3 regions of the Anabaena sp. CCY 9910 genome follow, and region 2 is predicted to be linked to each of the others. Evidence: predicted binding sites of a transcription regulator. Region 2 holds the regulator's gene; each other region holds the start of a gene.

Region 1 (10,051 bases), on a different contig from region 2:
GAAGACTGGCAAGCAGTCATTGACCTTAACTTAACTGGTGTATTTTTATGCACTCGTGCCGTCAGCAAACTTATGCTTAAGCAACGTTCTGGCAGAATTATTAACATTACTTCTGTAGCTGGACAAATGGGTAATCCCGGTCAGGCGAATTACAGCGCTGCTAAAGCAGGTGTGATTGGCTTTACGAAAACAGTTGCTAAAGAATTAGCTTCTCGCGGCATTACCGTTAACGCCGTCGCCCCTGGTTTCATCGCTACAGACATGACCAGCAACCTCAAATCTGAGGGTATTTTGCAATACATCCCTCTAGGTCGCTATGGTCAACCAGAGGAAATTGCTGGTATGGTACGCTTCCTAGCAGCCGATCCCGCCGCCGCTTATATCACTGGACAAGTCTTTAATGTCGATGGCGGGATGGTAATGGCTTAATGATTGCAGACTGATGTTAGTAGTAGCGGGGAGTTCAGCCCGTGCTGACTGCTAAGTAAAATATTATGCCCCCTGCTCCCTGCTCCCTGCTCCCTGCCCCCTGCTCCCAACCATCAGGACTGCTGACGGATTCTTTGCCAGACTGTAAAGCCAAGCAGCAGAATAATGCTAATGGCGGTGGTAACTATGACCATGATGCTCATCCCTTGGACTCTCATTGCCAGTAAGTTGCACACCAAAGTGATTGACCACAAGGTAAATGCCGCATGACGTTGGGACAACCCCCAAGCCAGTAAACGGTGGTGTAGGTGGTCTTTGCCGGGGGTACTCAAGGGGTTTTTACCTGCTAGCAGCCGTCTGATAAACACTTGGGTTGTATCCAGTACTGGCAACAGCAAAAACAAAACGGTGGGGCCAAGAGCAAATATAGTATTCCTTTGCAGGCTACCTAAAATACTAGTTGCAGCCAGGACATAACCAAAAAAGTATGCTCCAGCATCACCCATGATGATTTTTGAGGGATGGAAGTTATGACGCAGAAAGCCTAATGCCCCACCACCTAAGGCAGCCAAAACTAAGGTAGCCGCAGCCTTATTAGGGAATTGGGCAGATACGCCTAACAAACTCATGGCAGTGATAAAACTAATGCCCCCTGCCAATCCATCCATCCCATCCATCAAGTTGACGGCATTGGTAATACCCACAACCCACAGCACAGTCAGCAACATTGAGAGAACGGAGTCGATGGGTGTGCCGAAATCCACATCAACGACAATGCCATTAGCAACTAGTAATAAAGCTGTGATAATTTGCGTCCACAACCGTACAGAGGGGGGTAATCCGAACTGATCGTCAATAAAGCCGATCAAGACTAGGATCGAACCCCCTAGTAAAATAGTCAATACTTGAGCTAAAACGTTTTGTAGCTCAATGGGTCGCAAGAGGCTAGCTAACACCAATGCGGCAATTACTCCCGCGTAAATGGCTAAACCCCCTGCATTCGGCAACGGTTCTCGATTGAGTCGTCGGGCGTTTGGTTGGTCAGCCCAACCTACCCGCAAGGCAAATTTACGTACCGTGGGAATCAAACGCCACGTTACCAACCAAGCCAACATAAACGTGAATACTACTGCCAACCAGCCGGAACCGCTAGGGTCAGCAATGCCTATAGACCTAAGGGAGTTGTAGATATTCATCTCCCAATTCAACCATTACTGCCAGTATCCTACATGAGCATCAAGTGTATATTAATCAATTTTTTTTACTTCCACACATGATTTAAAGTTTTTCAGGTTCTTAGCACTCTGAGCCTGTGAGTGCTAAATTGTCTAATGGAAGCGCTAGAGAAAGGAAACATGGCAAAAATTATTTCGTTTGATGAAGAATCACGGCGTGCTTTAGAGCGGGGTGTCAATGCCCTGGCTGATGCTGTAAAAATTACCTTGGGGCCCAAGGGTCGCAACGTGCTTTTAGAAAAAAAATATGGCACACCCCAAATTGTGAATGATGGTATCACCGTTGCTAAAGAAATTGAATTAGAAGATCCTTTAGAAAATACTGGTGCCAGATTAATTCAAGAGGTAGCAGCTAAAACCAAGGATGTAGCTGGTGATGGCACAACTACGGCTACTGTTTTAGTACAAGCCCTAATTAAAGAAGGTTTGAAGAACGTCGCGGCTGGTAGCAATCCAGTAAGCTTAAAGCGGGGCATCGATAAAACTACTGAGGCGCTAGTAGCGGAAATTGCTAAAGTCGCCAAGCCTGTAGAAGGTAGTGCGATCGCTCAAGTTGCCACTGTTTCAGCTGGTAACGATGAAGAAGTTGGTGCCATGATTGCCCAAGCAGTGGAAAAAGTCACCAAAGACGGTGTAATCACTGTAGAAGAATCTAAATCCCTGACAACTGAACTAGACGTAGTGGAAGGGATGCAGATTGACAGAGGTTATATTTCCCCCTACTTCATCACCAACAACGAGCGCCAAACGGTGGAGTTAGAAAATGTGCGGATTTTGATTACTGACAAAAAAATCAGCAGTATTCAAGAATTAGTTCCCGTTTTAGAAAAAGTAGCTCGTTTGGGTCAACCCTTACTGATCATTGCTGAAGATGTAGAAGGAGATGCCCTGGCTACTCTAGTTGTGAACAAAGCACGGGGCGTACTTTCTGTGGCGGCAATTAAAGCCCCAGGATTTGGCGAACGTCGTAAAGCATTGTTGCAAGACATCGCTATCCTCACAGATGGTCAACTAATTTCGGAAGAAATTGGCTTAAGCTTAGATACCGCTTCTCTAGAAGCTTTGGGTACGGCGCAGAAAATCACACTGGAAAAAGACAACACCACAATTGTTGCTGGTAGCACCACCAAGCCAGAAATTCAAAAGCGGATTGCTCAAATTCGCAGACAGTTGGAAGAGACTGATTCTGAGTACGATAGCGAGAAATTACAAGAACGCATTGCTAAGTTAGCTGGTGGTATTGCCGTTATCAAAGTCGGTGCAGCAACTGAAACCGAACTTAAAGACCGCAAGCTCAGAATTGAAGACGCACTCAACGCCACCAAAGCTGCTGTTGCTGAAGGTATCGTTCCTGGTGGTGGTAAAACTCTGATTTACTTGGCGGGTAAGGTAGACGAGATTAAGAAAAACTTCGACGAAGAAGAAAAAATCGGCGCTGACATCGTTAAACGAGCTTTAGAAGCTCCTTTACGGCAGATTGCAGATAACGCTGGTGTAGAAGGTTCTGTCATCGTCTCCAGAGTCAAAGACAGCGATTTCAACATCGGTTACAACGCTGCTACCGGAGAATTTGAAGACCTGATTGCGGCTGGTATTATCGACCCTGCAAAAGTCGTCCGTTCAGCATTGCAAAACGCCGCTTCCATTGCCGGTCTAGTTTTAACCACCGAAGCGATCGTTGTGGAAAAACCAGAGAAGAAAGCTGCTGCTCCTGCTGATCCCGGTATGGGCGGTATGGGTGGTATGGGCGGCATGGGTGGTATGGGTGGCATGGGTGGCATGGGTATGTTCTAAGAAGGAGCAGGGAGTAGGGGAGGCAGGGGAAGAACTAACCGCACGATTTTCGCCCAATCCCCAGTCCCCAATCCCCAGTCCCCAGTCCCCAGTCCCCAATAGCCAAACATTAGGGGCAACTTCTCTGCGATCGCCTGCTGCTTTGCAGGTAAACCCAGGGAAGCTGCCCCTTTAAGTTACGAAGATTTACACTAATTCATCAAAATTCAGAAATCTTGAATTTTGTGTTGGTATTACTCAGCAGTAGCTAGTTCGGTAGCGCCGCGTGTGCGCTTGCGAGTCAAGGTGTTGTAAAGCATCATGCCGATCGCCTTGATTAAGTTCCCTTCTAGTTCTTGGAACATTTTCATGTTCATCCCAAAGGCGGCGTTAGCTTCATCAACAATGCGATCTGCTGTCGCTTCATCAATTGCTAACTCATCTAAAGTTTGACGATATTTAGCTTTAAAAGCTTTCTCATCAGTAATATCTGCGAACTCATAAAAGGCGGTTCCTTGCCCGTCATTCAAATTCATCGCTGTCACAGCAATGTTTTTGAGAATTTGTCCCCCGGATAAATCACCTAAATAACGGGTGTAAGAGTGGGCAATCAACAATTCTGGTTCGGTTGCAGAGATTTCCCGAATGCGTTGTACGTAAGCTTCACCTGCTGGCGATAATTGGATTTGTTCGCGCCAGTTAGCGCCGTAATAGTAACTCAGGTCTTGCTCTAGAGTCTGCTTACGATTCAGTTGGGAAAAGTTGATTTTAGAAACAATTGGGTGCTGGCTATGCTTTTCCATCTCCTCTTCCATTGCCGAGTAGATGTAGTAGAAGTTAGCTACTAGCTTCCGATAAGAGTTCTTTTCTACCACTCCTTTCAAAAAGCATTTGACAAAACCTACATTTTCTGCCATTGTGTGGGCTTTTTTCGTACCTACACGTAGTTTGTTTGCTAAATTGCTGCTCATACTAAATTTCTCAACCTTAAAAGGTCAACTGCCAGAGTTTTAAATTACGGACGGCTAAAAAATGCCACTAAAACGTAACATTAGAACTATTTGATGAGAATTTATATTAATATTTTTTAAGTAACTAAAATTTGTACTTTTGTTAAGTAAACAGCAAATCAAGCCAGTAAAAATGCCAATACCAAGAAAAATTTTCGGGGAGAGCCGCATTCAGGGAAATGCGATCGCTGGAGTAAACCGTGGAATTTATGAGACTTCTGTAAAGTTACCAAGTAGTACTGGCGACTATTGAAGTCAGGAGTTAAACTGAAGAGCATTAAAACTCAGTAAATAAAATCTTCATAAAATATTGACAATACCATCTTTTTTTTAAGTAATTTCACTTAAGCAAAACGTGAAAAATAAATTTGTTTTTCAGAAAAAAATAACTATTATAAAAGCAAATCAAAAAAGTCTTGACTCTTAGTTATTGAATCTGACTTTTCACGGGATCTGGGAAACACCTGTCCAAACCTCTCTCCTGTAAGGAGAAGCAACTGCGTTGGGTGGGTTTCCCGACAGTTACGCAAGTGGCGAAGAGGCTTTGATTATTGCTTCCCTTTCCTAGTAGGGAAGGGGTTGGGGGTTAGGTTTCACCGTAACTTTTCCACGTAGCTTGAAAAGTCAGAGTTATTGAATAGAGTGTAAATTTACGTGAGTGCGATAGAAACTGAGGACTGAGAACTGGGTTGTTTACTCAGCACTCAACACTTAAAATCTGTCGAACTGGCGTTAAAGTAATAATTCTTAGTGTGATGTGAGGGGTGTTTAAAATTATGGTTTCATCTATAACTCGGATTCAGAACTACGTAATAGATGGTGCAGCTACATCTGATGGATTAGAAACAGTCCTTGAGAGCAACTTTGCACCTAGTTTAATATCTCTACCAGCAACGCCTCTTTTTGGTACAGATGGTATTCGTGGCAAGGTGGGGGAATTACTTAGTGCGCCGTTGGCGTTGCAAATTGGTTTTTGGGCAGGCGTAGTTTTACGTAGTCACGCTGGTCAATTAAGACCAGTAATCTTAGGGCAGGATTCCCGTAACTCTAGCGATATGTTGGCGATGGCTTTAAGTGCAGGGTTAACCGCCGCCGGGCTAGAAGTTTGGTATTTAGGGTTATGTCCTACTCCTTGCGTGGCTTATTTAACTAGTGTGAGTGAAGCCATTGGTGGTGTGATGATTTCTGCTAGTCACAACCCTCCCGAAGATAACGGGATTAAAATTTTTGGCGCTAATGGTGGGAAGTTATCCCAGGCTTTGCAGGCAGAAATTGAAAAAGGTTTGCGGGGAAATATGCCAATTACCAGTAATGTCAGTAATTGTGGACGGCATTACTCACGCTGGGAATTGGTGAAGGATTACGGCGAAGCTTTAAAACGACCCTGGCAAAATAAAGTGAATCTTCAGGGAATGAAGGTTGTACTGGATTTAGCGTGGGGTGCAGCCGTTGGGTTAGCACCGTCGGTATTTGCAGAGATGGGGGCAGAAGTTATTTCCCTGCATAATGCCGCAGATGGCGATCGCATCAACGTTAACTGCGGTTCCACCCACTTAGAAAGGCTACAAACGGCTGTTCAGGAACACAACGCCGATTTAGGTTTTGCCTTTGATGGCGATGCCGATCGCGTTTTGGCTGTAGATCCTACCGGTCGTCCTGTAAATGGTGATTATATCCTGTACCTGTGGGGATTGCACCTCAAACAACAAAACCAACTCCCAGACAACTTGATTGTTTCTACTGTTATGGCAAACCTGGGCTTTGAGAAAGCTTGGCAGCAACAGGGTGGTAAATTAATTCGCACCGCCGTTGGCGATCAATATGTGCAAGCAGAAATGATCAAAACTGGGGCAATGTTGGGGGGTGAACAATCAGGACACATTCTTTGTAGTCATTATGGGATGACTGGGGATGGCTTGTTAACAGCCTTACACTTGGCAAGTTTGGTCAAACAATCTGGTGTTTCCTTAGCCGAATTGATAGACCAAAGCTTCCAGACCTATCCCCAATTATTGCGGAACGTGCGAGTTGTAGACCGCGATCGCCGCCTGAATTGGCAAAACTGCACACCAGTACAACAGGCGATCGCTCTTGCCGAGAAAGCAATGGGTGATACTGGTAGAATTTTAGTTAGGGCATCCGGTACGGAACCCGTCATCAGAGTCATGGTAGAAGCCGCCAACGCCGAACTAGCTAACTATTGGACAAATGAACTAGTAGCCCAGGTACAACAACACCTAGCGCCTTAACTGAGTTCGACACTTCCCGTCCTTGAGGCAGAGGGGCAGGGGGCAGGGGGCAGGGGGAGAAGTCCCCAATCCCCAATCCCCAATCCCCAGTCCCCAATCCCCAGTCCCCAATCCCCAATCCCCAAAAATTTTGAATTGATTCATTGCCCAAACTACTGAGATGATTGACATTGACGGTTCCTACGGCGAGGGAGGCGGGCAAGTCCTCCGCACTTCCCTGAGTTTAGCCGCCATCACTGGTGAACCCATACGTATTGCCGGGATTCGCGCCGGACGCAGGAAGCCAGGATTAGCAGCACAACACTTAACAGCAGTACGTGCGGCGGCGAGAATTTGTCATGGGGAATTGCAGGGTGATGCTTTAGGTTCGACGATGCTGGAATTTATCCCTGGTGGTGGGGTAAAAGCGGGAAATTATATTTTTGATGTCAGTGAAGTACAGCAAGGTGGTTCTGCTGGGGCGATTACTCTGGTTTTACAAACTATTCTCTTACCTTTAGCGTTAGCTGATGGTGATTCTCATATCACCTTACGGGGTGGGACTCACGTCATTTTTAGCCCCACAGTCACCTACATTGAGCGAGTATATCTGCCAATGTTATGTCGTATGGGAATCAAGGCACAAGTTAAGTTAGGTGCTTGGGGATGGTATCCCAGGGGTGGGGGAGAAGTAAATTTACAGGTGAAGGGAGGCTGTCAACTCTGCGGTCTTAACTTGCTAGAAAGGGGCGAATTAAAGCGGGTACAAGGATTAGCTGTGGCGACAGAATTGCCCGCACATATACCCCAACGTATGGCAAATCGGGCTGAGAATCTATTACGCAAGGCTGGTTTGCGGGTATCTATGCAGGCATTACGTGAAAAAGGTGTTGCGCCAGGGGCGGGTATTTTTTTAACGGCTGAGTATTGTAATAGTTTGACGGGTTTTGGTGGCTTTGGACGTTTGCGGTTGTCCTCTGAGAAAGTAGCCGAGATCGCTTGCGGACAACTATTACAGTTCCATGAAACTGGTGCGCCTGTGGATGAACATCTAGCAGATCAATTACTATTACCTGCGGCTTTAGCTTCCGAGTCCAGTCAGTATAAAGTGGCTGAGGTGAGTACACACTTGACCACTAATGCCGCAGTGATTGAAAAGTTTGGCTTAGGAAAGATTACAGTAAATCAAGCGGAAAGAGTGGTAGCGATCGCCTCTGATAAAACGTAGCTTGTTAATATAATCTCTAATTAATTAGCAGCTATGAGCTAGAGACAGGATAATTCTCAAGGTTAAAAATCTACTTTTCTCAATAAAAAATTTTTCTATCTTTAGACGTATTCCTAATAGTACAACAATCAGTTACTATTCTGTGTTACTCAGTTATTAATTGCTGGGGTCAAGATTTTTCATAACTTGACAAGAGTCTTTTGACTCTCAAAGCTTTATTAGGCAAAACAAATCGAAAAAGTTTATTTAACCTGGATAAGATGATTCTTAACCGTTAATTCCTTCATATTAGTGAAGGTTACAAAAGTGGTAATAAACTTTAAATTGTGTTGCAATAAAAGAATCAATACCTCTATAAAATCTTGAATAAAACTCATAAATATTTCCAAGAAATTGACGGGAAATCTATATAAAAGCATTATAAAAATCCACAAGATATTCATAACTCATTGATGAGATGAGTGTATTAAATATGAATCATGATGAGTATAATCAAGAGTCATTAACAAACGTAAACAAACAAGCTCAAGAAGCACTACAACAGCAAATTGAACGGCAGCGATTGGTAATGGCGATCGCAGTACGTATTCGTGAGAGTTTACGTCTCAATGAAGTTTTAAACACCACTGTGGCGGAAGTACGCCAGTTCCTTCAGGCAGACCGAGTGTTTATTTATCGCTTTGCACCAAATTACAGTGGGTGTGTAGTGGTGGAATCTGTTGGTGATGATTGGCGTGCTGTATTGAATGCCCAAGTGGAAGATACTTACTTCATGGAAACTCACGGAGAAAAATATAGGCAAGGAGGCTTACAGGCGATCGCAGACATTTATACAGAAGATATCAGCGAATGTCACCGGGATTTACTAATTCAATTCCAGGTCAAAGCAAACTTGGTAGTCCCTATTTTGCAGGGGGAAAAGCTATGGGGGTTATTAGTTACCAACCAGTGTGGAACATCAAGACATTGGCAGTCTTGGGAAATCGATTTACTCCAACAATTAGCAACCCAAGTAGGTATCGCCATTCAGCAATCGGAACTATACGAGCAGGTACGTGCTGAACTCAAAGAGCGCAAGCAAGCAGAACAGAAAGTCCGTGAACAAGCAGCCCTATTGGATATTGCGACTGATGCAATTTTAGTCCGAGATTTTCATAGCCAAATCTTGTTTTGGAATAAGGCGGCGGAGCGTTTATATGGTTGGCAAGCTCATGAGGCTATAGGAAAAAATTCTGAGGAACTTTTGTTCAAAGAAAGCTCCGCACAACTGGAATTAGTTCGCAAACACGTCTTTGAGCATGGTTCATGGCAAGGTGAATTAAATAAAATCACAAAATCCGGTAAAGAAATCATTGTAGAAAGCCGTTGGACTCTGATGTTTGATGAATCAGGCCAACCTAAATCTATTCTGACTGTGGACACAGACATCACCGAAAAAAAACAACTGCAAGCTCAATTTCTCCGCGCTCAACGCATGGAAAGTCTGGGTACACTAGCTAGCGGTATTGCCCATGACCTCAACAACATCTTGACACCTATCATGGCTTCTATTCAGTTGTTGGCGCTCAAGTCTTCCAGTACCGATGCCCGTAACCAGCAGTTGCTGAAGATTCTGGAACATAACTCTAAACGTGCAGCCGATTTAGTCAAACAGATTTTAACATTTGCACGGGGTTCAGAAACCAGGGGTGTGACTTTGCAAATCGAACCTTTACTGTTAGAAATTGAACAGATTCTCAACAGCACATTTCCCAAATCTATCAAAATTACTAAGCATCTACCGCCGGAAAGCCTATGGACTATTCAGGCAGATCCTACACAAATACATCAAGTGTTGATGAATCTGTGCGTTAATGCTCGTGATGCGATGCCGGGAAATGGTACCCTCTCCATATTTGCAGAAAATCTCCTGGTAGATAAGAATTTTGCCAAGATGAATTTAGACGCTGAGGTAGGTCCCTATGTAGTCATCACCATTGCGGATACTGGATTTGGCATTCCACCATTAATTTTAGAGCGAATTTTTGAACCCTTTTTCACTACCAAAGAATCAGGTAAAGGTACTGGGCTTGGTCTTTCCACTGTGATTGGTATTGTCAAAAACCACGGCGGTTTTGTGAAGGTGAATAGCGAAATCGGCAAAGGTAG
Region 2 (10,051 bases):
TTGGGAACCTCCCTAGCTACGATGGCCCCCCACTGCAACTAATTAAGTTAGCAGTTCATCATATGCCTGGTTCCGGTACGCCAGAAGAATTACTCCATGCAGCCAACATTGATGCTGATGCCATTGTAGAAGCCGTGAAATCTCAAGTCAGACATCTTATTGGTACCAGAATTTAAATAGATGATTAATAAAATCTCTCAACTGACTTCAGTCGTCAGCCAGAGGGAAACAAGACTAAAGCTTTTTACGCTGATAGATAAATTATTCTATCTTGCACAATTGGTAACAGTTTATGCCTCTTTATAAACTTGAAGAATTCGACCCTAACTACAGAGAAACCTTTGGTGGCGATGACGTTAAAGCTTTAGAACTCTATACCCAAAGTGGAGTGAGAGTTGGAGCGATCGCTGATGTCTTAGTTGATAATGAAGGACGTTTTCGTTATCTAGTAATTGACACTCATATTGATGATTCAATTAACAAAAAAATCCTACTACCAATAGGTCTGTCCCAGATCAATTATCCAGCAAGGCGTGTTTATGTTGACGGACTGAGCAAAGAACAAGTAGAACATTTACCTGAATATCACGACAATATTGCAGTTAATGAAGAATACGAAGAAAAAGTACGCGGTATATTTCGTCCACAGACTAGCAATTTAACTTATGACCGTCAGACATACGACTACCAGCAAGAACCAGCTTTATATAATTTGAATGAGCAATATCATCAAACTTTCAGGCTTTACGAAGAAAGATTAATTGCTAACAAGCATCGTGTCAAAACCGGTGAAGTAGCTGTTGGTAAACACATTGAAACAGAAAACGCACGGGTGGCTGTGCCTATTCAAAGAGAACGTGTAGTGATTGAAAGAGCCGCGCCAACATCACCAGATACGATAGTAGATCCAAAAGAAGTTAAGTTTCAACAAGGGGAAGTGGCGCGCATTGAATTGTACGAAGAAACCCCGGAAATTCGGAAAGAAGCTTTTGTCCGGGAAGAAGTCCGGGTAAGAAAAGTAGTAGAAAGTGATACCGTTGAAGCCCAAGATATAATTCGTCGGGAAGAGTTAGATATTGATACTGCTGGTAATTTACTTGTCAATGAAACTAATGTGGAAAAGCATGAAAATGTTTGAAAAATTAGTTAAAAGACAGGTAATACGTGCTTGTTTTCTGGAATAGAATTATGGTGGGCAATGCCCACCTACACATATTTTAGAAATTAAATAGTATTCCTATCAGCGCTTACGCAAGTGTCACAAAAAATTATTTTTTGTTTTTAGTAAGTGCTACCCTGCGGGAACTCTCCGCGAACAGCCCTTATTTTGAGTACTCCAGTCCTCACTACAAACTTAAAATAATATGCCAGTTGCGTACCTACCCATATTACTTTTGATTTTTATTTAAAAAATGACTTCATTCGCTAGAAAGAGGTAATTTAAACAATAAATATTTAGGTTAGTAATTAGGAGACATTTTATATATTTGAGGTGGAATCACATGGTACTTTACAAGTTAGCTGATTTTGATCCTAATTATCAAGACTCCTTTCAAGGTAATGATATTAAAGGACTTGGTGTCTATACAGAAAGAAACGATGAAAAAATTGGTACTGTCAATGACGTTTTAGTGGATGATGAAGGACACTTCCGCTATTTAATTGTTGACTTAGGTTTTTGGATTTTTGGTAAAAAAGTATTACTGCCAGTCGGTCGTTCTCGTATCGATTATGGCGCTGGTCGTGTTTATGCAATTGGGATGACCAGAGACCAAGCTGAAAATTTACCTGAATTCAATGACCGTTTAGCTGTTGATTACGATTATGAAGAACGGGTGCGTGGAGTATATCGTAATCCCAGTTACGCTAATACAAACGTAGACAGACCCACTTCTTTGGAAGCATCCACACCTCTGGAAAGTAGAACACCTCTAGAAGCTTCTACACCTTTAGACACAAGCTATCAAACAACTACGCCAGCAACACCCACTTATACCCGTGACACTTACAATTACGAACAAGATCCAACTTTGTTCGGACTCAATGAGCAAGATCATCAAACTCTGAGACTTTATGAAGAACGGCTAATTGCCAATAAACGCCGTCGAAAAACTGGTGAAGTAGCTGTTGGTAAGCACGTAGAAACGGAAACTGCACGGGTTGCAGTACCAGTGGAAAGAGAACGCGTTGTGATTGAACGTGTTACACCAGCAGATGCTGGTGCTGCTGTTGCACCTGGTACGGCTGATTTCCGTGAAGGCGAAGTCGCTCGCGTAGAACTTCATGAAGAAACCCCTGACATTCGCAAAGAAGCTTTTGTACGTGAAGAAGTCAGAGTTCAAAAAGTTGTCGAACATGACACTGTGGAAGCTCAAGAAAAAATCCGTCGTGAAGAATTAGACGTGAATGCTCCCGGTCTTCCCATTGAAGAACGTTAGTGGTCTATCAATAGAGTTATTAGATAATGACTAATAACTCGTCTTAATGCAGTACAGGTAAGGCTTTTTATCATCAATATTGGCTTTACCTGTACTTGTAATAAACCTAGCTAGATATAAGTTTTAAAAGTAAATTATATGCCTGATGATTTAGCCGCAAAAATACCAATTCACCAACAAATAACTGATAATTCAACTGAGCAAAACAATCACCATATCATTGAGGAAGAAAAGAACATTCGCTTATTGGAAGAAAAGCTGATAGTTGATATTCATAGGCAGAAAATTGGTGAAGTCGTTGTTCGTAAGGTAATCGAAACTCAGATGGTGCAAGTTCCTGTGCGGCGCGAAAAGCTGATTGTGGAACAAATAGGCCCAGAACACAAACAACTTGCAGAGATCGATTTAAGCCAAGGAGAGATGAGCAGCATTGAATTAGCTCAAAATGCTAGCCATCAATTACCAAGTTGGAATGGTGGTTTAACTGTGAGTGGCAGCTTTAGCTCTCCTAAAATTGCTAGTTTATTATTAAATGCGATCGCTCTAGAACGCAAACACGGTTGTCAACAGGTGCGAGTCTCCATTGTGGTGGAAGACGAAGAACACCAAAAAAAATACCAAGAGTGGTTTGATCGTTGTTCTCATGGTCAGTTACCAAAACACGAAAAGTCGGCTGATATCTAGTCAATTTTGAGTGCATGACGTATTACCAGACTCCTCATCCCCTTGTGGGTGAGGAATTTTAACTTACTTTACTCAAGTTGTGGCGTGGCGATCGCTCGGTTTTAATAAGTAACAGGACTTACGTAACTGGCACAATAGTAGGGTGCGTCAGATACGGAAAATCCTCTAATGTGTACGAAATGATTGGGGCTGACGCACCCTACAGTTACTTTGACTATGACACTTGCGTAAGTCCTAAGTAAGCCATATCCGGCCCAGAGGGAATAATACCACCAGGATTCAACGGAAATAGATTCCCATAATAGTCCCGTTTGATGCTTTCTAAATCACAGGTGCTAGCAACGCCTTCTAGCTGATACAGTTCGCGCAGATATGCGCCTAAATTTTTATAATCTTGTATTCTGCGGCGATTACATTTAAATAAGCCGTAATAAACAATGTCAAAACGAAACAATGTTGTAAATAGACGCACATCAGCTAAAGTGACCTGATCACCACAAAGGTAGCGACTATTGGCAAGTGCAACCTCAATCTCATCCAAGGTGGTGAATAATTCATCACAAGCTTTGTCATACGCCTCTTGGGTTTGGGCAAAACCGCAACGATATACGCCGTTATTGACATTGGCGTAAATCTTCTCGTTCCACGAGTCAATCTTCTGTTTTAGTTCTTCAGGATAAAGATTCGGCGTGGGATTCTTCGCAAACTCATTAAATTCAGAGTTCAGCATCACGATAATGTCTGCACTCTCGTTATTGACAATAGTTTTTGTTTCTTTATCCCACAATACTGGCACAGTAGAGCGTCCACTATAGCCAGGTTCCGCTAGGGCATATAATTCAGCTAAAGTCTGACAACCTTCCTCTGGAGTGTTGAACACCCAGCCACCTGAATCGGGAGAGGGAACAACAATAGATACCGAAATTGCATCCTCTAGTCCTTTCAACGCCCGAACAACTAGTGTGCGGTGCGCCCAAGGACAACCCAAACCAACATAGAGAGTGTAACGTCCTGCGGCTGGTTGGTAGGGGCTATCTCCTCCAGTTTTGACAGAATTCCTAAACTGGCTACTAGGACGAATATATTCTCCTGATTGATTACGGGGGGCAAGTTTTGACATCATGATCTGCCAAAGGGTTGTCCACACAAACTTACCCAACCCAATAATCAATTTAGGTGGTAGCGACTTGCCTTTTTTCTGAGTCTTATTGATACTAGTCATGATTACATTGCCTAACTTGCTACCTTTTGCGGCTGACTAGATATTACAGCTACACTTGCTTCTGGTAGTGTTGGACGCAAGCATAGATAAAGCAACGGGCCAAATAGAGGAATCAAAGCAAATAACCAAAATAACTGCGGTTTTTGCCAATCGCGCCGCGCCATATCATCCCTTAACAAGGCAGGAAATAATAACGAAAGTAGGCAAAAATCTAGGCTCATGACATGGATAAAGCGGCTAGTTTGCCATTCTTGGACAAAGTTGCTCCAATCTCCTTGCTGTAGACCATAGGCGACTAAAATCCCTGCGACTACGGTGAGAATCACGCCAGTCACACGAGAATCTAATAGTTTAATTAAGGTGTTCTTTGTTCCAGAAAATTGGGGATTGGATTCTCGTAAAGTTAGATAAGGTAACAGCGCAAAAATACCTACACCAAATGAAGCGGTAGTGAATAACCAAGCTGGGATTTTTTGCCCTCTACCATCAATAAACATGATGGCGCTGTAAATCATAGGCCAGATACCCATGAGGCTGAATAAGGCGATGATTAGGGGATTTATACCTTGCCATTGACCGATGGACAAGTTTTTGATTAGCTCGAATGTATCGGGTTGATCGGGAGGAGCAAGGACAAAAGCATAAAATGTAAACCCTAACCACAGCACCCCAAAGACAATTTTTCTGACCATGATTTTGTCTAAATTTAACTGAAGGCTTCTGAGAGGTAATCCGCCGCCGCCGCTACAACTGCGATCGCACTTTCGTAATCTAGGCGTGTCGGCCCCAAAACTCCCACACTACCCAACGGGACTCCTCCCCGGCGATAGGTAGAAGAAATTAAGGAGCAGGTGCGGATCGGTTCTAACGGGTTTTCTGCGCCGATACGCACTGTTACCTTGGATTTGTGCGTATCATCTAACTCTGGTTCCTCAAATATTAGTCGCCACAGTTGTTCTTGTTCTTCTTCCAATAGTTGTATAATCGTTTTCACTTGCTGAAGCTGGGAGAATTCTGGTTGACGCAACACTTCTGCCAAACCCCGTACCATAATTTGAGTTGCAGCCGGCGCAGCACTGCGGTGGGCTAGTTCTGCTACAGAGTTTTTCAGAAACTCTCCATAACTTTGAAATTCCCGATCTAATTGACTCCAATCCAGGGTGCTGATTTCTAACAGACTCCGCCCTCGTAAGTGACTATTTAGGAAGTTAGAAACAATCTGCAATTCCCTGTCAATTACTTCTGGGTCGGGTTTTGTTTCGCTCCTACCTGGGGGTAAATCCATCAGCTTCGAGTGGGTTTCATAACTATCTGTCACCAAAATCAGCATGATTCGTCCCGTTTCTATCTGCACTAATTGCAAATGTCTGACTGATGCTGTGTTGGTTTGAGGCATCGTAATCAAGCTAATACACCCACTCAAGCTAGCTAAAATCTGGGCGGCTCCTTGCAACAGTATCTCCAGACTCCAGTCTTCCCATTGCAAATGCTGTTGTAGCGCTGATTCTACCTCCTTTGCTAACACTTCTGTTCGTGTAGTGTCTCGTAGAGAGGGGGTAATTAACTGGTCAACATAAATGCGATAACCTGAGTCAGAAGGTACTCGTCCAGCAGATGTATGCGGTTGGTACAATAACCCAGATTTCTCTAGTACGCCCATTACATTGCGAATTGTGGCAGAACTAACGCCCAAGTCGTATTCTTCGACCAAAGCTTTTGAACCAACAGGCTCTGCTGTAGCTATGTAATGACGTACCGTTGCCCAAAGTATATGCTGTTGTCGATTAGTCAACTGGACTTGCATAGGGATATGTTTGACGGAAGGCAAATGCTAAGTAGATTTTGAAAAATTGTGAAATTTTAAAGCAAAAATTAATAATAGTTAATTAGCAACGCAAAATATATATTTCCATTGTAATAACTATTATTAAACTTCTGTGTTTGCCATTTTTTGGGTTGGCTGATGAAACAAAAAAATTGATGTAATATTATTTAATTTTCTCAGTATTTTTGCATATACAATCTAGAGAAATTGTATTGTAAGATACGTATTCTCATGGTTGATATATATACTGATGATGCTAGCTAAATGTAGGTTGCACCTAACTAGATTGGGCTTCATTTCTGCAATCTCAAACTCCGAGAATTTTGTCAACAATAGCACAAATAAGCTGGAGTTTAGTATTCCAGCTTGAGATAATTTAATGAGTTAATAAGCCGCTAATACTGGGGAATTGAGGAGTCAACTAGAAGAGAGTAGGCAGCAATACCACCAGCAATATTTTTGACATTAGTGAATCCCTGAGATACTAACCACTGACACATCTGAGCAGAACGGACACCGTGGTGACATAATACAAGGGTTTCTGCTTCTGGATTAAACATAGTTGGAACTTTTTCTGACCACTGAGCATATTCACTCAGAGGTAGGTTCACAAAGCCATGAATTTGGGCGATCGCTAACTCTTGCGGTTCCCGTACATCTATTAACTGAATATTTGCATCTTCATTAGCAAGATATACAGCTAACTCATTTACACTAATTTGAGTCATTGGTTGCCCAGAAGTATTCCCAGTCATGAGGTTTTAGTAAACAATCCTATATTATTTATGTTGACAGAAAAGGGGAAGAGTGGGGAGTAGGGGAAGCAGGAAGAGAAGTCGCAAGGAGGGTTTCCCTCCGGGCGAACTTCGGGGAAGCAAGGGGGGGAAGAGAAAACTATTGGCAACTGACAACTGTACAGACGCGATTAATCGCGTCTCTAACAACTGACAAAATAACTAATGAACACACAACGCTCATTTTCTGGTTTTATTATTGCTGGGGCGATCGCTTTGATCGTAGCGGCGATCGCAGGCTTTTACTGGTTCTTTGCTAAAAGTCCGGTTAATATTGTCGCGTCTAATTCTCAACCTAATGCAGCCGTATTTATATCGAAGCTCGCTCCTGTAACAGTTTCATTGCTGGCGAACCCTGATAAGTTACAATCTTTCGACAGTTCAGGCGAAATATCTAAGCTCAAAACTAGCTTATTGGCTAAGAGTGGCATAGATTACAAACAAGACATTCAACCTTGGCTAAAAGATGAAATTACATTGGCTGTCACTACCCTAGATATTGACCGTGACCCGGAGAACGGTAGACAGCCAGGCTATCTGATGGCGCTAGCAACTAGCAAACCAGAGAAAAGCCAGGAATTTCTGCAATTATTGTTTTCTAAACGGGTGTTAGCCGGAGCGAACTTAGCAACGGAAGAATATCAAGGCGCAAAGGTTATCTATGACAGTTCGCTACCAGAGTCCGACTCTCTGGCTGGTGCAGTAATTGATAACTTTGTGTTATTCGCTAACAATCCTAAAGTATTACGTGATGCTATTAATAATGTCCAAGCTCCAGACTTAAATTTACTGAGTTCTTCCCAATACCAAAAAGCCAGCGAACAAATACCTAAGGGTTCTTTAGCTACGGCTTTTCTCAATCTCCCTCTAGTGGCACAATGGCAAGGGTTGGATTTAACCGAACCAACCTACGATAGTGAAATTGTCGCTTTCACTTTAAATCCTCAGGGAATCTTGGCAGAAACCAGCTTCTTCACTTCATCAGAAATTGTGCCAACATCACCCCCATTATCTAAACCTGTAGGCGCATTACAATATATTCCCGCATCAGCAGGGTTGGTCATTTCTGGTTCCCACTTAGATAACTTGGGTGACGGCGATTTAGCCAAACTCTGGACACAAGCAAAAACCGCTATCTCTGGTTCAGGAACAGATATAATTTCCCGACTGGTGCAACCATTAACCGATGTGCAGAAAAGTCAGGGTATCAATTTAGGACAAGATATATTTAGCTGGGTACAGGGAGAATACGCCGTTGCACTAATCCCCCGTGCTGGACAAAGCATTCCTGACTGGGTTTTTGTGACAGAAAAGTCAGAAAATGTACCAGAAGCTATTGGGCGTTTAGATGCGATCGCCTCATCTAAAGGACTCAGTACTAATACAATTCAACTGGACAAGCAAACAGTCGTCGCCTGGACAGAATTAACAACCGCAACTCAAAAAGCTGATGGCAAAAACAAGCCATCATTCACAGTAGAAGCGAAGGTAAAAGGGGTACATACAACCTCAGGCAATTATGAAATTTTCACCTCTGACCTAGCAACCATCTATGAGGTTTTCACGACTAAAGACAAATCTTTAATCAATAACCGCAACTTTCAAGATAGTATCGCTACCATTCCCCAACCAAATCAAGGTTATGTCTATCTGGACTGGTCAAAAAGTCAGCATTTAGTAGAGCAGCAAGTACCCGTACTTAAGCTCATAGAATTAGTAGGAAAACCATTCTTTGAGAATTTGCGATCGCTCACCTTCAGTAGTTACGGTAATGAGCCTGGAACGCTTAAAGGCAGTATTTTATTCCAAATTGATCATTGATTTAGTCAAGCGATCGCACCTAATGAAGAGTCGGCGATCGCTTGATTACAAGGGGAGCTAGAAAAGTCCAGCCATTTACCGAGTCAGACAAAAGCTTTTATAATATTACTAATCCCAGTGGCTAAGAATATTAAATTTGTTAAATATTTGTTCCATTTACAAACAAATTGCTCAGGCTACTGACTCATTCTTGATTAAGCTTAATTTTTATACAAAAAATTCAATAATTTTAAAATTTTTACGTAGATCAAAAATGGAAATTTCAGTCTTTACCTAAATAAAATTTTTGTCTAACCTATTCTACTAGCAATAACTATGACACTTCAAATCTTAAATAAAAACACCACTATTTCAGAGCAGCGATTTCTCCTACCAGGTCATTATACCTGGGAAGAATTAGAGACAATAGAAACTTTAACCGCAGATGCAGCAGGTTTGCGAATAACTTATCTTGATGGGTGCATTGAATTTATGACTCTTGGTGAACAACACGAAATGATTAAAACCATTCTGGGTTTTTTACTAGAATTATACTCTTGTGAAATAGGTATCAATCTTATTCCAGTAGGTAGTGCTACACGACGGGCAAAAGAGAAAAGTGCATCCTTTGAACCTGATGAATCTTATTACATCGGAGAGAAAAAAGAAAATCCCGACTTAGCAATTGAAGTCAATATTACCAGTGGCAGTATTGATAAACTAGAAAAATACAAGCGGTTCAATATTACTGAAGTTTGGTTTTGGGAAAACAATCAATTACTATTATATCATCTCAAAAATGAGAATTATGAGCAAATCGCTCAAAGTGAATTATTCCCGAATTTAGATATAGAATTATTGGTAAGCTGTGTTTTAATGCCTTCAATTATTGATGCAAGAAAACAATTTTTACAAGAGATGAGTCAATAAATATAATATTACTAAAATATTTGCATATAAATAATGCAGAAATATATTTGTCTTTTTCTCTGTTTGACGGTGATAAATGAGCTAATTGGGATTTATCATCCAAAAGTACAAGCATTAAGTATCATTGTTGGACAAAAGCCAACCCCTAATCAATCATTAGCATCTCGGCGTGTGACAAGTCCACTTTTTCGTATTCTTAAAAATGGCAAGTATGGTTTTATTGACAAAACCGGAAAAATAGTTATTGAGCCGCAATTTGATTTAGCCTGGGGCTTTATTGACGAGCGATCGCAGATTCAAATTGATGATAAATATGGGTACATTGACACTACTGGTAAACAGATTATACCTCCACAGT
Region 3 (10,051 bases), on a different contig from region 2:
CAGCTGTAAAGTAGCCACTCTTGCTCGTGACCTCAAATTACTGTGTGCAGATGGAATATATACTATCCAACGTATCCAAAGCGCCGATTTTTTCCCCCAAACATCTCATGTGGAAGCTGCCGCTTTTCTTGTGCTATCACAGTCTGGTAAGGATAATTAGTCCTTGAGAAAAACTCAAATCTCAAATTTGTAGTCTATTGCATAGTAAAAATGCTAAGATCGAATTAACTTAAACATAGCAATGATTTTGTTAAAAAAATTAAAGTTGCATGGCTCCAATAACCCATGAATAAGATTGTTTAAAGTACAAATCGGCAACATTAAGACAATTACAAATCTATTGTAATTTGCCCCATTCTTAGCCTGCTAAAACTCTTAGCATATCACTCACAGCCGCTTTATGTATCAACAATCAAACCTCATAAACAGAGTCAATGCTCCCCAGCATTTTCAAAACTTAGTAATAAAGACGCAAGTTTGAAGGCAGTATGACCACCTCCATTTTTATCAGAGTGCCTGCAAAAGCAAACTGATGTCTAGCTAACTGAAAGCTATGGGGTTTCTCTCGTGATAACCATTTCGCTCCGTCCAGTTGGACGTTATTGGGGTACTATTAGTTTCGCCTCAACTCTCTATCTTTGTCCTATATTAGATTTATTGTTGGCGGAAATTCCCGCCAAACTACAAGCAGAACTGCGATTAGGGCTACAAGAAGCTTTAGTCAATGCAGCTAAACACGGCAACAACCTTGACCCAAGCAAAACAGTTGTAGTCCGTTTCTCCCTCATAGATAATCAGTATTGGTGGGTCATATCAGACCAGGGACAAGGCTTTAGCCCTATAACCAGTCATGAAGAAGATCCCACAGACTATTTACCACCCGATGAATCAGAAAACGGTAGAGGAATGTGTCTTCTGCACCAAATCTTTGACCAAGTAGAGTGGAATCGCAAAGGCACAGAATTGAGATTATGTAAACAAATGGAAAGCCGCCCCCGTCTATCTCTGCGGCGATAATTAAGGGAATGGGTATTGGGAACTAGGTATTGGGTAAATTATCCCAGTCCCTACTCTCCAGTCCCTAGTCCCTTATTTCCATGAGATGGACAGGGAGGGGCAGATATTGAACGATTTAACCAACCAACAGCTTGTTCTAGTCTAGCAAGAGCTTCCTGGGGTTGGTTTTTGAGCAAAAATACCATAGCGGCGGCTAATTGTTCACTAGCACGAGAATTGCGGTTAGACTTGAGGCGATGCCAATCGTCAGGTGAAATACTCAGTCTTTCCATGAGGGCTTGGGCTAGTTCCAAATCGCTAAACTCATGGAGTTGACTGGTTTGAGAAAGCTGGCTAGGTTGAGACATAATTGACAAGTGCTGAGTAATGAGTGCTGAGTCTAATGACTCCTTAAATATTGGCAGACTCGCTGTTAATCATAGTTTACTACTTGTCCATGAAGCCGCCAAAACAACCACAATCATCAGGGGAAAATCAAGAACCGCACTTTGAACAGGAGCTAGAGGAAGTAGAGCGATCGCTTTTGAGCTTAAAACAAAGGTATGATCAAGTAACGCGCGATCGTGAACAACAGGCACAATGGCAACAACGCCGTCAAGAATTACAGCACAATAAATACCAAACCCCAGAAATTAAAACAGAGTTACGACAAATCAAACAGCAACTGGAAATGCTAGAACTAAACTTAGAAAGCCAGTTGTTTTCTTGGCGTAGCCTGAAAAAACCTTTCTGGCAAGCCGTCCGCTTTGGTGGAATGGGCGTTATTATAGGCTGGATATTAAAGTCCTGTGCTGGGTAAATATGGTAAACCGACGAATTGCAGAAATATTGCGGAGTGGTCAACCTGATGAGTCTCTGGTAGTTCAAGGCTGGGTAAGAACGAAGCGTGAACTCAAGGGATTTGCTTTTATTGAAGTTAATGACGGCTCATCACTAGGTAATTTGCAAGTTGTCATCAATCAGGATTTGCCAGACTACGCAGTAATTGTCAAACAACTGAATACAGGTGCGTCAGTTGAAGTTAATGGCGTATTGGTGGCTTCCCAAGGAAAAGGACAGCGTATTGAATTAAAAGCCGAAGCAGTGAAAGTCTACGGTGAAGCTGACCCCGAAACTTATCCACTGCAAAAGAAACGCCACTCTTTTGAATTTTTACGCACAATTGGACATTTGCGATCGCGTACTAATTCCTTCGGTGCAGTCTTCCGTGTCCGTAATGCTTGTTCCGCCGCCATTCACCAATTCTTCCAAGAAAGGGGCTTTTTGTGGGTACACACCCCCATTATCACAGCCAGCGATTGTGAAGGCGCAGGGGAGTTATTTAGCGTCACCAGCCTGAATTTAAAGCAGATTCCCCGCACAGACAATCAAGGAATTGATTACAGCCAAGACTTTTTTGCTAAACCCACCTACTTAACAGTCAGTGGACAACTGGAAGCCGAAGTCATGGCGATGGCTTTTAGCAACGTCTACACCTTCGGCCCTACCTTCCGTGCAGAAAACTCCAACACTTCCCGCCACCTGGCAGAATTTTGGATGGTTGAGCCAGAAATGGCATTTTGCGATTTAGAAGGCGATATGGATTTAGCTGAGGCTTTTCTCAAACACATTTTTAATCATGTGTTGGAAAAATGCCCAGAAGACATGGAATTTTTCAATCAACGCATTGATAATACTGTCTTAGCAACAGCCGAAAATATTATTAATAATCAATTTGAGCGTTTAACTTACACCGATGCCATCAAACTTTTAGAAAAAGCTGATGTTAAATTTGAATATCCTGTAAGTTGGGGCTTAGATTTACAATCAGAACACGAACGTTACCTAGCAGAACAACTCTTCAAAAAGCCAGTCATCGTTACAGATTATCCCGCACAGATTAAAGCCTTTTATATGCGGTTGAGCGACGATGAAAAAACAGTCCGCGCGATGGATGTCCTTGCACCAAAAATTGGCGAAATCATCGGTGGTTCCCAAAGAGAAGAACGTTTAGATGTGTTGGAACGCCGAATATTAGCGCAAGGGATGCAGCCAGAAGATTTATGGTGGTATCTCGATTTACGTCGTTATGGTACTGTTCCTCACGCTGGCTTTGGTTTGGGTTTTGAGCGACTTGTGCAATTTATCACAGGAATGGGCAATATTCGGGATGTAATTCCCTTCCCCCGGACACCACAAAACGCTGAGTTTTAGTAGAGTCAGCTGTCAGATAATGCGATGTGCGACTGTCTTGATTCTTAATTTTGAATTTTGAATTGGTAGAATCTTGCTCCAATTCCTTACTAGGTAAGGGGTTGGTGGTTAGGGTTAAGAGAAAGTTGCACATCGCATAATATAAGTTTTATGAATGATATGTAAATATGTCTATACAACTATAGACTCATAAATAAATATACGGTATGAACTTAATTAGGTGTTCTGTGTATTCGTTTTGCTAAATTCTGAGCGAATTAGCTTAGTCTTAATCACCTTCTCATAACAGTTCCCAATTACATGAGGTATATCCTAACCTCTAATTTCTAGTGCGCGTTCTCAAAATTGAAAAGTGGGTTTGGTTCAGCGCATTACCACCTAACAAAACAATGTAAATATTGGGTTATCTTTCATCAGACGGTCATGAATTAAGAACCTAAGATGACTGAATATCCTTGATCCATTCATGGTTCAGTATACACTTGGCAGGATATATAAAAGAATTCAGCAATTAGCAGTCAAAACACCCTAATACCAAGCTAAACCTAACAGAATTAAAACACTTTGACTCTCTAGCTGAGAGTTATAAATTCCATACTTACTCTAGTTACAATCTGCTGTAAACATTTGTCCAAACAGCTAGATAAGTATTACCGTTAAGCCCATCAACAGGGTGAATACTCATACATAATTTGTCGTACCTAAAGCAATACCGTTCGGATAAGCAGCGGAGGCAGAGGAAGCAGAGGAGGCAGGGGAGGAAAGAAGTTTATTTTCATAATTTTTCTCTTCCCCTACTTCTGTTCTCCCCTTACTTCCCCTGCCTGTCTTAACCAAGAAATCCCTTAACCGAAACGTATTGGTACCTAAAGATGACATAAAACGTGCTGATTGTGCCAACTCTTAACTAATCATGAGTGCATCAAAACAGGACTAAATTGCCAATTTAGAACTTCAAAATAGCATACAGATTTGATTTACAGGGGGCCAAATTTATGACAATTATTTGTGGAACAAATAGCAATGACTATCTCTACGGTGGTGATGAGAGCGACACCATCAAAGGATTTGCGGGATACGACTATCTCTATGGCGGCTTAGGTGATGACTATCTATATGGCGGCTTAGATAATGACAAACTCTATGGCGGCTTGGGTAATGACAAACTTTATGGTGGTGAAGGTAATGACAATTTAAACGGAGAACAAGGTAATAATAGCCTCTACGGTGAAGCAGGCGATGATACTTTAGATGCAGGTAACTCTACTGGGAACAACCTTTTAGATGGTGGTGAGGGAAATGATGAAATTTACGCTTATAGTTCCAGTGGAAATAACACCCTCAAGGGTGGAGTGGGAAATGATATTTTAGATGTTCGCTTTTCTTATGGAAAGAATATCTTAGATGGTGGTTCTGGAAATGATCGGCTTGATGCTCGCTATTCCCAAGGAAACAATACCCTCCGGGGTGGAAGTGGAGACGATTATCTTGGAGTTGATTTGTCTGCTGGGAATAACGTTCTCGATGGAGGTGATGGAAATGATACCCTTAATATTAGTTATCAATGGAAAGGCAAAAATATAGTTTCAGGTGGAAACGGAAATGATATTTTTTATGCCTATGGAGTTCAGGGTTCTAACACTCTCAATGGTGGTAGCGGTGACGACTCTTTCTATATTAGTAGCCCAAGTGCAGACACAGTTGTACATCCCTTAGCAACTCAGACAGTTGATGGAGGGACAGGCTATGATTACTTGTGCATTGACTATAGTAGTGCGATCGCTGGCATCACCTCAAGTTTCAACACTACCACCAAGCAAGGTTTAATTACCGCCGACACCAATCAAGTCCGCTACAAAAATATCGAACAATTGAAAATCATAGGTACAGCCTATGATGACACTATTATTATCGACGGTAATCTTGATAATCAAATCTATAGTGGCGCAGGTAAGGACACTATCTCTGATTATGGCTATGGCTATGGCATTATCATTAACCCTAACAGCATAATTGATACAGGCTCTGGCGAAGACACCATCACTGCCAAGGGCGAACTCTACGGCATTACGAACAATGGCAAGATTGATACTGGCGCTGATAACGACACCATCACTGCCACAGGCAGATTCGACGGCATCTACAACACTAGCACTGGCAAAATTGATACAGGCTCTGGCGAAGACACCATCACTGCTAATAGCTACCGTTTACCCGCCATTGCAAATGATGGCAGGATAAATACTGGTGCGGACAAAGACATTATTATTGCTAATGCCTCAGCAGGTATCGGTATCGATAATAATGGCGAGATTGATACCGGAACTGGCGATGACAAAATTATTAGTAATGGCGCTGCCTTTGGCATCACTAACAACGCTAGCGGCAAGATCGAAATGGGAGATGGCAACGACACCATCGAAGCAAGTGGTGGCGCACAGTACGGTATCCAAAACAGTGGCAAGATCGAAATGGGAGATGGCAACGACACCATCATTGGAAATAGTCGAGGCTATGGCATCTATAACGATGGCATCATCCAACTCGGAAATGGCAATAATACAGTCTGTGCTTTAAACTCTTCTGACAATATTGGAAATTTCGGTGGCAATGGCAGTATATATTTTGGCAGTGGTGAAAATATTCTCAAAGGTTTTGGAACTGGTTATTTCTACGGCGGGTCTGGTAAAGACACATTGATATTATCTTCAGGAAGTTATACTGTAGGCTCTGCAACCGTCAATGGTAATACGTTTGTGACCTTCACATCCGGTGCTATCACTATGAACATAACAGGGTTTGAAGCCTTAACAATCGGTGACAACGCGTATAACTTTGCCTGTCTGCCTACTACTGTTATGGGTTAGCAGAGTGGTTTTTGTGATCCACTTTAGACCATGTAGACTAGAAATCGACGGGTTGGATATTTTTTATCTACAACAATTACCTGTGAGCCATTACCCATTACCAATCAAATAATTTAAGCTATCAGCTGTCAGCTGTCAGTTAATTTTTCAAAGCTGACGGCTGAATGCTGATAGCTATTTAAGCCATTTGATTTTCAATCGCCCACCGTGCTAGTTCGGTGCGGTTGTGGAGATTGGTTTTGCCCAACATATTGGACACATGGCTTTCAACGGTGCGCTGACTAACATTTAATTCTTCAGCAATTTCCCGGTTAGCTAGACCTCTAGCTACAAACTGCACTACCTTCAATTCAGTTGGGGTTAACTGCACATCGAAGGGAACCTGGATGCGAGAACCGTTTTCCCCGCCTTTGGCTTGGTGTTCCTTCCAACGGATAGTTTGTTTCAGTGAAGATTCTACTTGTGCTACGAGTTCTTCTGGTTCAAAAGGCTTGACCATATAAACATCTGCACCTTTGTTGAGACCTTTAACTCGGTCTGCACTTTGTCCTTTTGCTGATAGGAACAAAACAGGAATCCAACTGGTGCGTTCGTTTTGCCGGACTTGTTCTACAAAGGTATATCCGTCCATTTCTGGCATCATCACGTCACAGATGATCATATCTGGAACATCATGTTCGAGAATTTCCAGAGCTTCTCGTCCGTTTTCCGCCGTGATGACTTCATATCCTCTGAATTCCAAGTAGTCCTTCACCAGCAAGATGAGGTTAGGGTCATCATCAATCAATAGAAGTCGTTTGTGATCTTTCATGCTGGGCTCTTTCATAGCAGTGGCACTTGTCGCGCTTCGATCCATCAAGGTCTTGAATGGTTATCCTTTATGGTGGATTGTTGAGATGTTGTCATTTTTCCCACTTAAGTTGCCCTTTCTTCCTTGGAGTCTTAAAAGTGGTTTTCACTTTCGATGACACACCAGTGCATTGGCAATATTCTAGTAAGGATACGCAGAGCAATAGTATTATAATGCGCTATTATATATCCCTTTGAAAGTGGCGGGTGAAAATACACTGATTAAATAATAATCTTTCTAGTTCACAAGTAAGTATTGGCTTAAGATGACCCTAGCTGCAACACAACCCGCGTTTTCATCGGCTTACTGCTCTACAATACCCTTCTGATGTTCAGCCTTTGTTTAGATGTTCACAAGCAAGTAAGGGAGTTGTTGGCAAAGGATGGGTTAAAAATGCTGATTCTTGCGCCACCATTATGCCTACCAAGTGTTTTTGGACGATCCGCTCAATAACCTCCGGGTTTGCTTGGCGATACCAGACACTTCCGGTTAGACAACTATTATCGATCTAGAACAACAAACTAGCAAGCTATGAGCTTGAGTTTTGTTGCACTACATCACTGTATTGTTACTCATTGAGCGTCTCCCTGATTACTGTTCTATAACAATTTCCCCAGTTTGCAAATAAAGTTGTCCATATAAAAATATTCATTACTTACAGAAAAGAACCTGAAAAATACGAATAATTGAGTATTAGTACTTACGGGCTTGTCGATAAACGTATAGATGATGACTTATCAGTTGTAATTCGTAATACTCACCAAAAGCAAGAAGCTAGCTACTGAATTTGTAATTTTTAATGGAAAGCCTTCTAAACCACTACTCCCCACTCCCCAATTATTCTAGTTCGGAAACCCGTACACACGTAAATATTGCCATTGGGGACTATTCTTCGGTAGATTAGCACTCAGGAGTTGAGAGTGCTAACTCTGGAGAAATTAAAGTATGGCAGCAGTATCTCTAAGCGTATCCACCGTTAAACCTTTAGGCGATCGCGTTTTCGTAAAAGTGAGCGCCTCTGAAGAAAAGACCGCAGGTGGTTTGTATTTGCCCGACACCGCTAAGGAAAAACCCCAAGTAGGTGAAGTAGTTGCTCTTGGAGCAGGCAAACGGAATGACGACGGTAGCCGTCAAGAATTGGAAGTAAAAGTTGGCGATAAAGTGCTGTACTCCAAGTACGCTGGCACCGATGTCAAGCTGGGAACCGAAGAATACGTCCTACTTTCTGAAAAAGACATTCTAGCAGTCGTTGGCTAATGGGTAATAGGTAATAGGTAATCGCAACATCTATTTACCGAAGATCAAATTTCACGACACAAAACTTGATTTAACTTCCTGAGATTGAGACACCTATGGCAAAGCGCATTATCTACAACGAAAACGCTCGTCGCGCTCTAGAGCGAGGCATTGATATCCTGGCTGAGGCTGTAGCTGTTACCCTTGGCCCCAAAGGTCGTAACGTAGTATTAGAGAAAAAATTTGGTGCGCCGCAAATCGTTAATGACGGTGTAACCATCGCTAAAGAAATAGAATTAGAAGATCATATTGAAAACACTGGGGTTGCTTTGATTCGTCAAGCGGCTTCCAAAACCAACGATGCAGCAGGTGACGGTACAACCACTGCAACCGTTCTGGCTCACGCCATTGTGAAAGAAGGTTTGCGGAACGTAGCGGCTGGCGCTAACGCAATTCTGTTGAAGCGCGGTATTGATAAAGCTACCGGTTTCTTGGTTGACAGAATTAAAGAACACGCTCGTCCTGTAGAAGATTCTAAATCTATTGCTCAAGTTGGCTCAATCTCTGCTGGTAACGACGATGAAGTCGGTCAGATGATTGCCGAAGCAATGGACAAAGTAGGTAAGGAAGGCGTTATCTCTCTAGAAGAAGGTAAGTCTGTAACTACCGAATTGGAAATCACCGAAGGGATGCGCTTTGACAAAGGCTATATTTCCCCCTACTTCGCTACCGACCCAGAGCGGATGGAAGCGATTTTCGATGAGCCTTTCTTGTTGTTGACCGATAAGAAAATTGCTCTCGTCCAAGATTTAGTACCAGTTCTAGAGCAAGTAGCTCGTGCTGGTCGTCCTCTGGTGATTATCGCTGAAGATATTGAAAAAGAAGCTCTAGCAACCCTAGTAGTTAACCGTTTACGCGGTGTACTCAACGTAGCTGCTGTGAAGGCTCCTGGCTTTGGCGATCGCCGTAAGGCTATGCTAGAAGATATCGCTATCCTCACCGGCGGTCAACTAATCACCGAAGATGCTGGTCTGAAGCTAGAAAACACCAAGATAGACAGCTTGGGTAAAGCTCGCCGCATCACCATCACCAAAGACAGCACCACAATTGTTGCTGAAGGTAACGATGTTGCCGTCAAAGGTCGTGTAGAACAAATTCGTCGTCAAATGGAAGAAACAGAATCTTCCTACGACAAAGAAAAACTACAAGAGCGTCTGGCTAAACTTTCTGGTGGTGTAGCTGTAGTTAAAGTTGGTGCAGCTACCGAAACAGAAATGAAAGACAAGAAACTCCGCCTAGAAGACGCTATCAACGCTACCAAGGCGGCTGTAGAAGAAGGTATCGTTCCTGGTGGCGGTACCACCCTAGCTCACCTCACTCCTGAATTGGAAGCTTGGGCTAACAGCAACCTCAAAGATGAAGAGTTGACTGGTGCTTTGATTGTCGCTCGTGCATTACCCGCGCCTCTGAAGAGAATTGCAGAAAACGCTGGTCAAAACGGCGCTGTAATTGCTGAACGCGTCAAAGAAAAAGAATTCAACGTTGGTTTCAACGCTGCTACCAACGAATTCGTAGATATGTTCGGCGCTGGTATCGTTGACCCCGCGAAGGTAACACGTTCTGCACTGCAAAACGCTGCTTCCATCGCTGGAATGGTGTTGACAACCGAGTGCATCGTTGTTGACAAGCCAGAACCCAAGGATGCTGCTCCTGCTGGCGCTGGCGCTGGCGGCGGTGACTTCGATTACTAATATTCTGTAGTCAGTCAGATAAGTTAAAAAAAATAGCTGCTTCCCTAGTGGAGGTGGCTATTTTTTTGTCAACTCTTACCTTTCCAGAAAAATGGAAACTGCTAACATAAGATTTAAGCGACAGACATATTATTTTG

The links. Region 2 encodes HrcA, which represses chaperone genes, less so after heat shock. Its sites were predicted from a motif close to TTAGCACTCNNGANTCNNGAGTGCTAA; they were not measured.
Region 1: groL (chaperonin GroEL) is a predicted target of HrcA. The motif match lies at 1,726-1,752, and genes of this name have one in related genera.
Region 3: groES (co-chaperone GroES) is a predicted target of HrcA. The motif match lies at 7,828-7,854, and genes of this name have one in related genera.

What each region holds. Positions count from the first base shown of each region.
Region 1 covers NZ_CAWUDJ010000009.1:99,474-109,524, reverse strand. Annotated here, with positions in the region: gene fabG (3-oxoacyl-[acyl-carrier-protein] reductase) at 1-429, shown strand, start outside; gene ACM5QX_RS09900 (MraY family glycosyltransferase) at 543-1,625, opposite strand; gene groL (chaperonin GroEL) at 1,785-3,458, shown strand; gene ACM5QX_RS09890 (hypothetical protein) at 3,439-3,633, shown strand; gene ACM5QX_RS09885 (heme oxygenase (biliverdin-producing)) at 3,692-4,408, opposite strand; gene ACM5QX_RS09880 (hypothetical protein) at 4,567-4,725, opposite strand; gene glmM (phosphoglucosamine mutase) at 5,224-6,696, shown strand; gene rtcA (RNA 3'-terminal phosphate cyclase) at 6,857-7,903, shown strand; gene ACM5QX_RS09865 (GAF domain-containing protein) at 8,376-10,051, shown strand, end outside.
Region 2 covers NZ_CAWUDJ010000021.1:95,215-105,265, forward strand. Annotated here, with positions in the region: gene ACM5QX_RS16700 (transketolase) at 1-176, shown strand, start outside; gene ACM5QX_RS16705 (DUF2382 domain-containing protein) at 293-1,138, shown strand; gene ACM5QX_RS16710 (DUF2382 domain-containing protein) at 1,503-2,438, shown strand; gene ACM5QX_RS16715 (DUF2382 domain-containing protein) at 2,577-3,122, shown strand; gene ACM5QX_RS16720 (glutathione S-transferase family protein) at 3,337-4,344, opposite strand; gene ACM5QX_RS16725 (DUF2834 domain-containing protein) at 4,356-5,036, opposite strand; gene hrcA (heat-inducible transcriptional repressor HrcA) at 5,051-6,148, opposite strand; gene ACM5QX_RS16735 (rhodanese-like domain-containing protein) at 6,565-6,924, opposite strand; gene ACM5QX_RS16740 (DUF3352 domain-containing protein) at 7,129-8,784, shown strand; gene ACM5QX_RS16745 (Uma2 family endonuclease) at 9,100-9,693, shown strand; gene ACM5QX_RS16750 (WG repeat-containing protein) at 9,727-10,051, shown strand, end outside.
Region 3 covers NZ_CAWUDJ010000017.1:104,270-114,320, reverse strand. Annotated here, with positions in the region: gene rlmD (23S rRNA (uracil(1939)-C(5))-methyltransferase RlmD) at 1-160, shown strand, start outside; gene ACM5QX_RS14815 (ATP-binding protein) at 568-1,017, shown strand; gene ACM5QX_RS14810 (DUF6439 family protein) at 1,068-1,364, opposite strand; gene ACM5QX_RS14805 (hypothetical protein) at 1,454-1,816, shown strand; gene asnS (asparagine--tRNA ligase) at 1,819-3,210, shown strand; gene ACM5QX_RS14795 (calcium-binding protein) at 4,206-6,077, shown strand; gene ACM5QX_RS14790 (response regulator transcription factor) at 6,256-6,933, opposite strand; gene groES (co-chaperone GroES) at 7,873-8,184, shown strand; gene groL (chaperonin GroEL) at 8,280-9,914, shown strand.